DNA from 3 places in the Peribacillus sp. YIM B13482 genome. Region 1 is predicted to be linked to each of the others. Evidence: riboswitches for the same ligand, from Rfam matches in the RefSeq annotation. Region 1 holds a riboswitch; each other region holds the start of a gene.
What was found. A riboswitch is a leader RNA that binds a small molecule or an ion and turns the genes downstream of it on or off. The one in region 1 is predicted to bind preQ1.
Positions count from the first base shown of each region.

Region 1 (4,259 bases):
CAGGGAGTGGACGACCGTTTTTGAATCTGTTTGAATAGCGGTGACAATATCGGTGATATCCCCAACGGATTGTGTGACCCCTTCAGCGAGTTTCCGCACTTTAGCTGCGACGACGGCGAAGCCCTTGCCATGTTCACCAGCGCGTGCAGCTTCTATGGCTGCATTCAGCGCCAATAGGTTGGTTTGATTGGATATATCTTTGATGACCTGCACAAGCTGTGAGATTTCCTGTGATTGAGAATCGAGCCTTTTCACTTGCCCGACGGCATTTTTGACAATTCCGTCAATCATTTGCATTTGTTGGACCGAACTGCGCATTAAAGTGGTGCCCTCCTTGGTCAAGGATAGGATCTCGGTCGGACTTTGAGATACCTCCATTCCTTCAAGATGGGCCTGCTCGATCTTGCCGGTGAAATCATCCATCATGCGGACCATTTCAGCTGCCCGGTTGGCTTGTGAGTCCGAGCCTTCCGAAAGTTCGTACATGGTAGTCGCAATCTGTTTGCTGCCCTGTTGCACTTCATTTGCTGATTGAGTCAGATCCTCGCTTTGGTTGGAAACGGATTCGGATACAACCAGCATTTTTTCAATCGTATCACGAAGGTTTTTCTGCATTTGGTTGGCGGATACCGTTAATTCACCCATTTCATCATTTGACTTTTGCTCCAGGGGCTCATGATTCAGTTTTCCGTCAGCAACCATTTTCATCCTGTCCCTGACTTTAAGGAGGGGGGTGGTAATGAGGTTTGCAGTCACAAGTGCAAGCACAAGGCCGATAAGGACTGCCGCAATGGATATGATGATACTTGTAGTCTTAACCGATTTCCCGCTTGCGATGACGGTTTCACCTGAAGAGACAATCGTTTTTTCGCGTTCGGAAGCCAGCTCTCTAAACCCATCCATCAATTCATTGCTTATTGGTGCAACTTCATCCTTTAGTATTTCTATAGCACGTTCTTCATTTCCTTGATCATATTGTGTAAATACGCGGTCTATAATAATCGTTCTCCAATCCACGCTTTTCTCAATCAATTCCTTCGTTTTTTCAGAATCACTTAAGGCTAAAAGATCCTCCTGAATGACTTTGCTTTCTTCGGTATATTTTAAGAACTTCTCTTTATTACTTTCGTCGCCAAATAGAATATAGCCTCTTGCGAGTGCGCTTCTTTGTGCAACATTATTGAGTAGTTGTTCTTCATCAATTAGAATCGGCAATTTTTGGCTAATAATATCTTTGGAATGTACAAGTGACTTATTGCTGCTATAAATATTAAATGCTCCTAAGATGATACACAAAGATATGATGAGTGAAAATGCTGCCAATATCTTTCCTTTAATACTTTTCAAATTAATGAACCCCTTTATCGATATTTTATTCACTCTTTTTTATCGGATAAATAATGGGTTATTTAAGCAGATGAGAAGATAACCAAGTTTTCCGTTAGGTGTGATTTTCCATAATCCAAACATCTTGATTTCTTCTCGTTTTCAAGTTACTATTGACTTGGAAAAATATAATATTCCGCATTATGGCGGAAGAGGTTCTAGCTACCCTCTCAAAAAAACTAAGGAGAAACAGTGCTCTTTTCTTAGGGTGCTGTTTTTTTCCGTAAAAAGGAGTTTTATAGAAATGAAGAAGAAAGAAAAGGCAGTGGTTGTGTTTAGCGGAGGTCAGGACAGTACGACGTGCCTGTTCTGGGCGATGGAGAGATATGAGGAAGTGGAAGCGGTGACGTTTGATTATAATCAGCGGCACAGCTTGGAAATCGAATGCGCTCAAGAGATTGCCAAGGAATTGGGCGTGAACCATCATATCCTTGATATGTCGCTGCTGAACCAACTGGCACCGAATGCTTTGACGAGAAGTGACATTGCAGTGGAGGACGGGGAAGACGGGGAATTGCCGTCGACGTTCGTACCAGGGCGGAATTTACTGTTCCTATCGTTTGCCGGAGTGTTGGCCAGTCAGATTGGCGCTAAACATATTGTCACCGGTGTCTGTGAAACGGATTTCAGCGGATATCCGGACTGCCGGGATGTATTCATTAAATCGTTGAATGTGACCTTGAACTTGTCGATGGACCAGTCATTCGTGATTGATACGCCGCTTATGTGGCTTAATAAAGAGGAAACATGGGAGCTTGCCGATCAGCTTGGCGCGTTCGACTTTGTCCGCGAAAAGACCCTGACTTGCTATAACGGAATCATATCAGACGGCTGTGGAGATTGTCCGGCATGTAAGTTGCGGAAAAAAGGATTGGATGACTATGTAAGCAGACGGAAGGTGCTTTCGTGATGTACGGTTTTACTATAGTAGATAAACTCCAAAAAATAGATCAAGATATTCAGCGCAGCCAATTGAAATATACAACTAAAAGGGTCATGGTCAGTAAGGAATTTACCTTTGACGCAGCACACCATCTACATGACTATGAAGGAAAATGCAAGAACTTGCATGGCCATACGTATAAGGTCATTTTCGGATTGAGCGGGTACACGGATTCACGCGGTTTGATGATAGATTTCGGGGACATCAAGGATATATGGAAAAATGAAATTGAAATCCACCTTGATCATCGTTATTTGAATGAAACCTTGCCGCTCATGAACACTACGGCTGAAAATATGGTTGTCTGGATTTATGAAAAAATGGCCGAAGCCCTTTCATTAAAGGAATATGAGGGTGCTAGGGTCGAATTCGTTCGACTATACGAAACGCCGACAAGCTATGCCGAAGCCAGACGGGAGTGGATGGAAAGTGAGTAAACTCCCGGTTATGGAAATCTTCGGACCGACCATCCAAGGTGAGGGAATGGTCATTGGCCAAAAAACCATGTTCGTTCGGACGGCTGGCTGCGATTATTCATGTGCCTGGTGTGATTCCGCATTTACTTGGGATGGCACCGGTAAGGAAGATACCGTCCAAATGACTGCCGAGGAAATATGGGATGAGCTGAAGCGGATTGGGGGTGCCGGTTTTTCCTTCGTGACGATATCAGGCGGAAACCCGGCACTGCTGAAAAACTTAAACAGCCTGGTAGCGATCCTACATGAAAATAAAATGAAAATAGGTGTCGAAACACAAGGGAGCAGATGGCAGGATTGGTTTCTCGATATTGATGAATTGACTATTTCTCCTAAGCCGCCGAGTTCAAAAATGAACACGGACTTTACGGTGCTCGACCAAATCATATCGAACCTTGCCAATCGAAACCCTGAAAACCATGTCTCATTGAAGGTAGTCGTCTTTAACGAAGAGGATTATCAATATGCTAAAAATGTACATGGCCGCTACCCCGATATTCCTTTTTATCTGCAGGTCGGCAATGACGACAGCAGTACGGCGGATGATCGTCAATTGATCAGCGGGCTTTTGAGAAAATACGAGGAGCTAATTGATAAAGTGATAGCCGATGATGAATTGAATGATGTGAAAGTGCTGCCACAGCTTCATACTTATATATGGGGCAACAAGCGAGGCGTGTAAAGATCAGAGACAGAAGGCGGTGTGATGCGTAATCACACTGCCTTTTACATATGGAAAGCTACCTATACCTTTTGAAGGTGTGTAGCTTTGAAGGATGATGTGTATTTAAGGCCATACCCAAATAACCGATCCATTCCAATATGTGCGGTCCAAATTGACCCGATCATCATAAGCGCATCAGACTTTAGAAAAATGGCTAGCAAAATCATGAAAATGGACAGGGTATAAGTGTGAAATAGGTTATAAACCTTTGCTCCAACTCGATCATCAATTAGATAGGCCAACATGGAAACATCAGGCGATAAAATAAATAAAAGGAAAATCCACCAGCTGAATTCATATAACGAATAGATGTAAATCATCGCTAAAAGGACCATGAGTCCTTCGATATGAAGGAATTTCTTTACCATTTTCCAACCTCCCAAAATTTAATTAACCATTGGTCAATAATTTTAGTGAAAAATCAAACAATGTTCTTGATGATATTTTTCACGTGAAAATAAGCTAAACCTTTTACATCTGGATAGGATAGTTCAGAATTGATATAAAAAGTTATGAATCCGTGAAGGGAAAGGAAAATGGACCATATGGATGCAGGATTCAGTTTGTTGTCGGTTAATTCTGTCAAGGATTGGATTAGCTTTTCATAGGTTTTATTAGAATCGAATTGAAGTAACTGCTGAATTTCTTTTTCCTTGGATAAAAACATGATGGAATAATGATTCTGTTGTGTTAAACCAAACTCAATGAAGCATAATAAAATCTTTTCGAT
Region 1 covers NZ_JBHZPF010000014.1:5,067-9,325, reverse strand. Annotated here, with positions in the region: gene ACFX4L_RS09370 (methyl-accepting chemotaxis protein) at 1-1,347, opposite strand, end outside; PreQ1 riboswitch class I at 1,533-1,575, shown strand; gene queC (7-cyano-7-deazaguanine synthase QueC) at 1,631-2,296, shown strand; gene queD (6-carboxytetrahydropterin synthase QueD) at 2,296-2,766, shown strand; gene queE (7-carboxy-7-deazaguanine synthase QueE) at 2,759-3,487, shown strand; gene ACFX4L_RS09350 (DUF4260 domain-containing protein) at 3,550-3,897, opposite strand; gene ACFX4L_RS09345 (TetR/AcrR family transcriptional regulator) at 3,951-4,259, opposite strand, start outside.

Region 2 (4,259 bases), on a different contig from region 1:
GGGGTTAGGAGAGGCAAATACTGTGATGGAAAATAATTAAGTATCTCCTTAATTTATTGTGTATCCTGTATTATAATGGGGTACGGTGGACTTTTTGCATTTAGATATATTGAAAATGAGACTCAAATTCAAACGTGATATTGGATATATCTATAAAAAATAATTTTAGCGTAAACAAAAAGATCCATTTTTGAAATTAGATGATCAAGATGATTAAGTTAGTATAAAGTTTTTATATTCACCAATAGTTAAACGTTAATAGAACGGACACATTTCCTAAGAAAAGCTTTCCGCTCTTTTGATATAATAAGTGATATAGTAGTTAACTATGCCTTAGCGGAGATGATGAATATGACATTGCCGGTTTTGATTTTGACAATTATCATAAGTTTGATTAAATTATTAGTTACCTGTCTTCCAACAGATGCAGTGAATTGGATTCTCAGCAAATTTGAAATGCATTCAGAACTTAGTGATGCGAATGCCACCGTAACCTTTGACGGAAAACGGTTGGAAGGTGAAGAAAAAACTCAAGTTATTAATTATTTCAACAAAGCTAAATTTTTGAAAAAGAATCATATATTTCCGGGTAACGAACAATTATTTTTACATCCAGAGAACAGTGGGGCTCCATTAGTCATTGATACTAAAAAAGGCAAGAAGGATGTTAGGTTATTTTTGTACATTTACAACGACCACGTGGATGTAGTTAAACAGTACAAGAAGAAAGTAGTTGCGTATAGTCTGCTCTCCAATAGCCTTCAAGAACGTTCAATGCCATTAATAAGGGATGTAGTTTAAAAGGAACATAAACAAAGTCGCTCTTTTTTTCTGATTCAGATTGAGAGTTTAATGTTCACAAACTGACGCATTTAAATTGGTATCATATGAAAAAAGCTATTAAAAGTGGATTTAGGGGAAAATCGTTATCGAGGAGTTCTTTGAATAGAACAAAATTCATTAGAATACTATAAATGAAATACAATAAATCTGGATTTAAATGCGAAAAGTAATTTTGATGATTATGTCTAAAAGGGTAATAAAAAAAGCAGGTATCTAAAGCGATGCCTGCTTTTTTAAGCTTTCCATTGTTTTTCCACTTGATTAAGGGCTTGTTGTAATATTTCTTCTTGATTAGTACCTGGTTTAGTAAGGACGTTAGTTTGATAAGATTTTCCTTGGAAATCAACTGTTACTGTAACTTTTACCATTATACATCTTTCCTTTCTTGGTTCAGTAATGAGGTGGTTGTACCTACTTCTTTTATACCCGTAGGGGAAGACTTTTCAAACATTGCGAAGTAGCAAAGTGTGGAGAACTAATATTCAAAATTATCTGATATTTAGAAGGGGATGTCAACACTTTTTTTTGACAGACTCCATTTCCTGATTTATTTTTATGTGTACAAGGCTTGTGTATTGGGGTCAGACCATACCCTTTTTTGCGGCTATATAAAGACGACCTGGCTTGTGTGCGTATAACAGCCAGGTTGTTTTTGTAAAATTAACTATTCATATTTTAGTTAAGATAATTCCGATTAATGCTGCAAGTACGCCGGCAATTTGATAGGATTTAAGTTTTTCTTTGAATAAATAACAACCAGCGAATACGACAACTAAACAGTTCAGGCTGACGACAGGGAAGATGATGCTGGCGATTCCAGTATTTAATGCAAAGAAATAACATCCATAGGCTATGATGCTTAATAATCCTACGAGTGATCCAATTTTCACTTCCATTAACTTAATCTTCTCATTCTTGATGGCTAATGCCGAAATGAGATAAAGTGTTCCGCCACCATACATTGATACTAGGATATCAAGGGAGTTTAAATGAAGACGGGTTGATGTCGTCATTAAGATACCTAGCACACCAAATGAGAAAATCGCAAATAATGTGTGCATCATCCAAGGTAAATATTGATGATTGCCCTTAGCATTAGGTGTATACTGAATGACAAGGGTAGCGAGCAGCATGCAGACAATTCCGCTCCACTGCAGCGAAGAAATATGCTCATGAAAAATTAATGCAGCACAGAGGATGGGAAATATTGCATTTGCTGCGATCAGTGGTGATGTCAAACTTGCCGGCCCTTTTTCAAAGGCGCTTGCCATCTGGATATTACCGTTAGCGTTCAGTACACCAATGGCTCCACCAAGCAAGATGGATAGCCAGTTAGTAGTCAAACCATCTACAAATCCGCTATATAAAAGTGCCATGATGAAGGCGGTAAAATAAAAGAAAAATTGGATATGTACCTTTGAGTAACCCTTTCCGCTACTCCATTTAAAAATGCTGTTATTGATTCCGAAACATAAACTGGTGATAAGAGCCGCAAAAATCCACATTGCTTTAATCTCTTCCTTCATGTAGGATAAACTTCTTCTACATTTTAAGCCGAATACGTGTAGGAATCAAACTAAAATAAAAAGTAGATTGACAGATTAAATATTTTTTTCTATATTTACTATGACAATTTTAAAATATTTCCCGATAAACGGGAGAGGTTCATAGCTTCACCCTCTTAAAAAAACTATGGCTTTGATTTTTTTTGCGAATCAACCATATCTTTGAGGAGATATGGTTTTTGTTATATAGAGGCCCATTTTATGAATCTCCCCTGACAAACGTGGATGAGGAGGACTTTTTATGTCTGGAAGAAAAGAAGAAGAATTAAAAAAAGATATCACACTGCTTGGGAATCAAGGGACAAAATATACATTTGACTATGCGCCTGAAATTCTGGAATCATTCGATAACAAGCATCCGAACCGGGATTATTTCGTCAAATTCAATTGCCCGGAATTCACTAGCTTATGTCCAATAACGGGCCAGCCGGACTTTGCGACCATTTACATCAGCTATATTCCAAGTGTGAAGATGGTGGAAAGCAAGTCATTGAAACTTTATTTATTCAGCTTCCGTAATCATGGTGATTTCCATGAAGACTGCATGAACATCATCATGAATGATTTAATCGAGTTAATGGATCCCAAATATATTGAAGTCTGGGGCAAGTTTACACCTAGGGGCGGAATTTCCATCGATCCTTACACAAATTATGGTAAACCAGGTACGAAGTATGAGGAAATGGCGGATTACCGCTTGATGAATCATGACTTATACCCGGAAACGGTGGATAATCGCTAATGATTAGAAAAAGACAACTGGCTTATGCCGTTGTCTTTTTTTGGGTTTTTGTTATTCTCATTCAGTAAACTCACTATTTTGTATTTTTTAAAAACACAAATGTCCTCCTGAAACGGAATTACCACTTGATTGTTTCGTGAAAAAACGTAATAATAGGAAGAGTTAATTTTGACAGAATATTTTCAAAAATAGGGGATGTCGTGATGAAAGTTGCAAAGTTTGGCGGAAGTTCACTTGCGTCAGGAGAACAGTTGAAAAAGGTATTCGAAATTGTAGTTGCTGATCCAGAGAGGAAGATTGTTGTCGTTTCGGCTCCAGGGAAACGCAATTCAAATGATATAAAGGTGACGGATCTATTGATTGAGGCTGCGGAACAGCAGCTGCGCGGGGATAACGGAGAGCATTTGATAGAAGATGTGGTATCCCGCTATGCGAGCATTGCTGAAGAGCTGGATATATCCGAGGAGGTCATCACTGGGATTCATGGAAATCTAAAAGCACTGTTGCATGGAGACCAATCTAACCCGAAGCGCTATTTGGATGCTTTAATGGCCAGTGGCGAGGATAATAATGCGAAGCTGGTTGCAGGTTATTTTCAAAGCCGTGGTGTAGAGGCTCAGTATATAAATCCAAAGAAGGCTGGCTTGATCGTAACGGATGAAGATGGATTTACCCAGGTGATGCCAGAATCGTATGATCGGTTATATGCTCTACGTGATGAGCCAGGAATCGTAGTATTCCCAGGGTTCTTCGGATACACGTTAGATGGTGAGGTTTTAACATTCTCAAGAAGCGGTTCCGATATTACGGGTTCGATTCTTGCGAATGGGGTCAAAGCCGATTTGTATGAGAACTTTACGGACGTGGATGCCGTTTATGCGGTGAATCCAAATGTGGTTTCCAATCCGAAGGGAATCAGGGAATTAACCTATCGTGAAATGCGGGAGCTTTCTTATGCCGGTTTCTCGGTATTTCATGATGAGGCGTTGATTCCTGCATTCCGTGCGGGAATACCAGTCCATATACAAAATACAAACAATCCGGCTGCACAAGGGACCCGCATTGTAAGTTCACGGGATAATACGAATGGGCCGGTTATTGGGATTGCA
Region 2 covers NZ_JBHZPF010000011.1:52,312-56,570, forward strand. Annotated here, with positions in the region: gene ACFX4L_RS08135 (YfmQ family protein) at 352-801, shown strand; gene ACFX4L_RS08140 (BA3454 family stress response protein) at 1,077-1,211, opposite strand; gene ACFX4L_RS08145 (DMT family transporter) at 1,512-2,369, opposite strand; PreQ1 riboswitch class I at 2,498-2,543, shown strand; gene queF (preQ(1) synthase) at 2,650-3,150, shown strand; gene ACFX4L_RS08155 (aspartate kinase) at 3,354-4,259, shown strand, end outside.
Region 2: another riboswitch for preQ1. It lies ahead of queF (preQ(1) synthase); the one in region 1 lies ahead of queC (7-cyano-7-deazaguanine synthase QueC).

Region 3 (4,259 bases), on a different contig from region 1:
CAGCATCGGATAAGGATTGTGTTCAAACAATGATTTATAGCGTTGTTCACTATCGAATAATTGTTTCTCCGCGACAACCCTTTCAGAAATATCCCTGCCAATGACGACTAAGCCTTTTCGTGAACCATCCTCATTGAACAGAGGAACTTTGATTGTATCAAAGGTCTTGTGATTGCCGTCGGGAAGAGGGATGATTTCCTCACATCTTGTGATTTCCCCTTTTACCCACGTTTCTTCATCGGAACCTTCACAGTATATCAACGCCTCTTTATAAAATTCGGAGTATTCTGCGAGTTCTCTGTCTTTTTTTCCTTTATAGTCTACATGCTCCAATTGAAATAATTGCAGCCCGAAGGCATTGGATTCAAGCCATCGGCCATCACCATCCTTGAAGTTAACGAAATCCACCATTGAATTGATGAGGGTACGCCGACGTTGTTCCGCTTCTTTTAATTGTTTGAATTCTTCCCTTTTAGCTAAGTAAAGGTATAAGATCAAGCCTATAGATAAAAGGAAAAAAATGCCTTCCGCTCTTTGAAGTTGAATGAAGAACTCTTTGTTATGGATATTTGTAGTTAAAAAATAGTCGAACACGACTAGTGTAAGAATCCCGGATAGGATATAAATTGCTAAAATGGAGCGTTTGGACATGGAGATTCTCCCTGATTTTAAGACATTTCAAAGGTAAAATTACATACACATTTTAACAAACTATCGAAAAAAAATATATGCAGAATCCTAAATAAAAAAACAGGGGCCAATGCGGTCACCTGTTTTTTCTGAATAAGGATAGTTTCTTTTTCTTTTTTGCACGCTTATAGATAATGAAAAATAGTAAGAAAAGGAGTGCAAGTGCAGCTAGCGTATATTGGTTCATTTCAACGGATAGGAATCCATATGGGATTAGAGATAGGAAGAAAAAGTATATAAGGTTGCCTAGTGCCGTCGCAAATAAAAAATCCTTGAAAGTGACGGTGCTGACTCCAGCTGCCAAGTTAATTAAACTTGTTGGGATAAGCGGGAAAATCCTGCCGGTAAAAACGTACATGAAACCATGCTCTACAACAGTTTCTTGCCACTTTTTGCCCATCTTCTTTAAAAGAAGTTCCTGAAACCAGTTTCTTGCTGCATAAAAAATAAACCCTGACGCAACAACACTTGTAAACCAACTCCATAGGTAGCCATATATGAATCCGAATATCGTGACATTGATAGTCAGGAGCAATATTAAGGGGATGATTGTAAATGAATTTTGGACAAACATCAATACGAATGTCACAATAAATGTAAGCAATAAGTTTTCCATCAATATGCCAATAACTGAATCCAAGTCACTTTTCCAAATCAAAGTAAATAATTCTGCATTTAAAAAAATAAATAATACCATTACCAATAGACCGGTTAAAGTCAGGACTTTTTTCAAAGGGTCACCACCATTCTGACTAATAGTTTATCATTTTCAAGTTCATTGGTGAAAAAAGAGCTGTCGCATGATGCAGACAGCTCTGTTTACATTATAGTGGGTTAACGACGCGAAGATTCCTTTATAGCCACTTTTCAAACTGAATTCTTTTGTTCATTCCATAAATAATTGGCGCACCAATCAAGAGGACAACGAACTCACCAACAGCCGTGGTCATCCAACTTAACCAGAATGGTAAGCCAAAGGCAAGGTTCAGTTCAATTGCAATTAAGAACATTGTGAATGTGAAAAAGATAATCGTGGCGATCATTCGTCCTTTAATGCTTTTTATGGACCGAGATACAAAAATGACAAGCAATAAGGCGAGTACGGATTGCCCTACCCCGAAAATCAAATCAAATGGCACCATCGGCGAAAAAAGCAGATTAGATATGAAGACGCCGCCCACGATACCGTAGATATACTTTTTATTGAATACAATCAGATGATTCAACATTTCCGGTACACGAAATTGGAACATCTCAAAAGCAATTGGTTTAAACACCAATGAGACCGCCACATACAAGGGAGCCAATAACCCGTTTATCACGAGTGTACGAACATTCATTTTACTCTCTCCCTAGTTTTTTATCGTGGGATGGTTACGAACCACGTTAAGGCTTTTGCCCGAAGATTAATAGTATCTCATGTAAGCTTGTTTGGTCAATTTGTAAAGAATGGTTGTATTTATAAGGCAGGGGAAGTCCAAAAGGGTTTTGATTTATTGTAATGAAGGATGATATTATTTTTGTATGAACTTCAAAGGAGTGAAAATTATATGTGTATCGAGAGTGTCAAAAGCCATTTTAAACAATGGGACCGGGAAGGCGATGTAATGGAGTTCGAAACATCGAGTGCTACGGTGATTGAGGCAGCAGTTACCATCGGCGTTATCCCAGCACGGATCGCTAAGACTCTTTCCTTTAGGGGGGAAGGTGAACATGCTATTTTGGTTGTAGCGGCAGGGGACGCAAAAGTGGATAATAAGAAATTTCGTCAGGTGTTCGGATTCAAAGCACGAATGTTATCACCTGAGGAAGTGCTCGAACAAACGGGCCATGCCATCGGAGGAGTTTGCCCATTTGGACTTGCAAACGATCTAGATGTTTTTCTTGATGTATCAATGAAGCGCTTTGAGTCATTGTTCCCGGCATGCGGCAGTACGAACTCTGCAATAGAACTTACACTCGCAGAATTATTTGAATATTCAGGAGCAAAGGGTTGGGTGGATGTTTGTAAGGCTTGGGAAGGAGAGGGGAATGAGGAAACGGCGGTAGGCAATGCTGTTGATGGCATTTGATTTATGGTGCCAAAAAGATCCAGATGAATGGGATTGAGTCCACTTAGTGGACTTTATTTATTGATGACATGGACATTTTATTATTCAGTTAGCGGTTAAAGCCTTATAAACTTGTTCGAATGCGATTGCTCCAAAACTTTGAAGAGGCAATCGCTCTTAAAGCGGTTCGTGATTGGTAAAACGTGCAGAAAGTTCATAAGCGGAGGATGAAAGATGTTAATTGGAAGCCATGGAAAAAGCAATAGCAGCTATCTTAGTCTTAAAACTCTTTATGAAGAAAATATTACGGTAAAGAGCATAGCCCAGGAGCTTGAGTTTTGCCATAAAAACGATCTGGCGCTGGATATCCAGAAAGCTCTGGAAAAAAAGAATTTTGATATATTGGCAGTGCAAGATCAAGGAGAAATCATCGGATATATAGATAGGGAAGAACTAGGTGAAGGGAGCGTTTCGGAATATTTAAGAAATTTTTCACCAAGGGAAATGGTTTCGGATTCAACCCCTTTGATCCAGCTTCTCCATATTTTTAAGAATAAAACAAGGGTGTTCGTATTGGAGAATAATTCAATTAAAAAGTTGATCACCCATGCCGACCTTCAAAAGCCTCCAATCAGGATGCTCATATTCGGATATATTACCTTATTGGAAATGAGGATGAGCGATATCATCATGGATAGATTTGGCGATGGCACCTGGCATCCAATGATCAGCGAAGACCGTTTAGAAAAAGCAACCGAATTATATAGGAGGAGAATCGATAAAAATGAAGATATCAATTTAATAGAGTGCCTGCAAATCAGTGATAAATTCGACATCATACATAAGGATAAACAACTGAGGTGTTTCTTCCAAATCCCTTCAAAAAGTAAAGGGAAAAAGGATGCAAATGCCATCCGGAAATTACGTGATAAGATTTCCCATGCTAATGAACTGGGTCTGGACATGTCGTGGATGGAAATCATTGAGGTTGTCGAGTCCTGTGGCCAACTGCTCGAAATCTCTGAATCCTATCAGTATGAAAAATAAGGATCCGGCTATTAGCTGGTTCTTTTTTATCGTTTAGATCCAGACAGAAAAAAACTGCCCATATCAGGCAGTTTCCCCGTAAACTCAAAACTCCGGTAGTTGATCCAGGTTATTTTCTTTTATCCCATCGGGCTCACTCCGCAATATGTCACGGCCATATTTATGAAAGACGTCAACATTGGCCAGGTTGCCTGCTTTGGCTTCCGAAAGGGCAGTGGGGTAGTCGAGCTCGCGGCCGGAGTCCGTCTTGATGGCGATAATATTGTCCTCTTCATTTTTCCTTACGGCGATGATTTCTTCTTTTCCAGCTGAATCAAGTTGGTTTGCTTGCGGTGTTCCTTGCTGTTTATAGGATTCATAGGCTTTTTCAAATTGGTCCATGTTTTAGACACCTCCTATTTATAGGGTGAGCTATTTGGTCTGCAATATACAAACCGGATTTCGTCCGACTTGAGCCGTTAATTCGTCCAG
Region 3 covers NZ_JBHZPF010000031.1:1,298-5,556, reverse strand. Annotated here, with positions in the region: gene ACFX4L_RS15340 (PAS domain S-box protein) at 1-651, opposite strand, end outside; gene ACFX4L_RS15335 (TVP38/TMEM64 family protein) at 767-1,423, opposite strand; gene ACFX4L_RS15330 (QueT transporter family protein) at 1,545-2,030, opposite strand; PreQ1 riboswitch class I at 2,037-2,081, opposite strand; gene ACFX4L_RS15325 (YbaK/EbsC family protein) at 2,241-2,762, shown strand; gene ACFX4L_RS15320 (hypothetical protein) at 2,976-3,788, shown strand; gene ACFX4L_RS15315 (DUF3892 domain-containing protein) at 3,873-4,169, opposite strand.
Region 3: another riboswitch for preQ1. It lies ahead of ACFX4L_RS15330 (QueT transporter family protein); the one in region 1 lies ahead of queC (7-cyano-7-deazaguanine synthase QueC).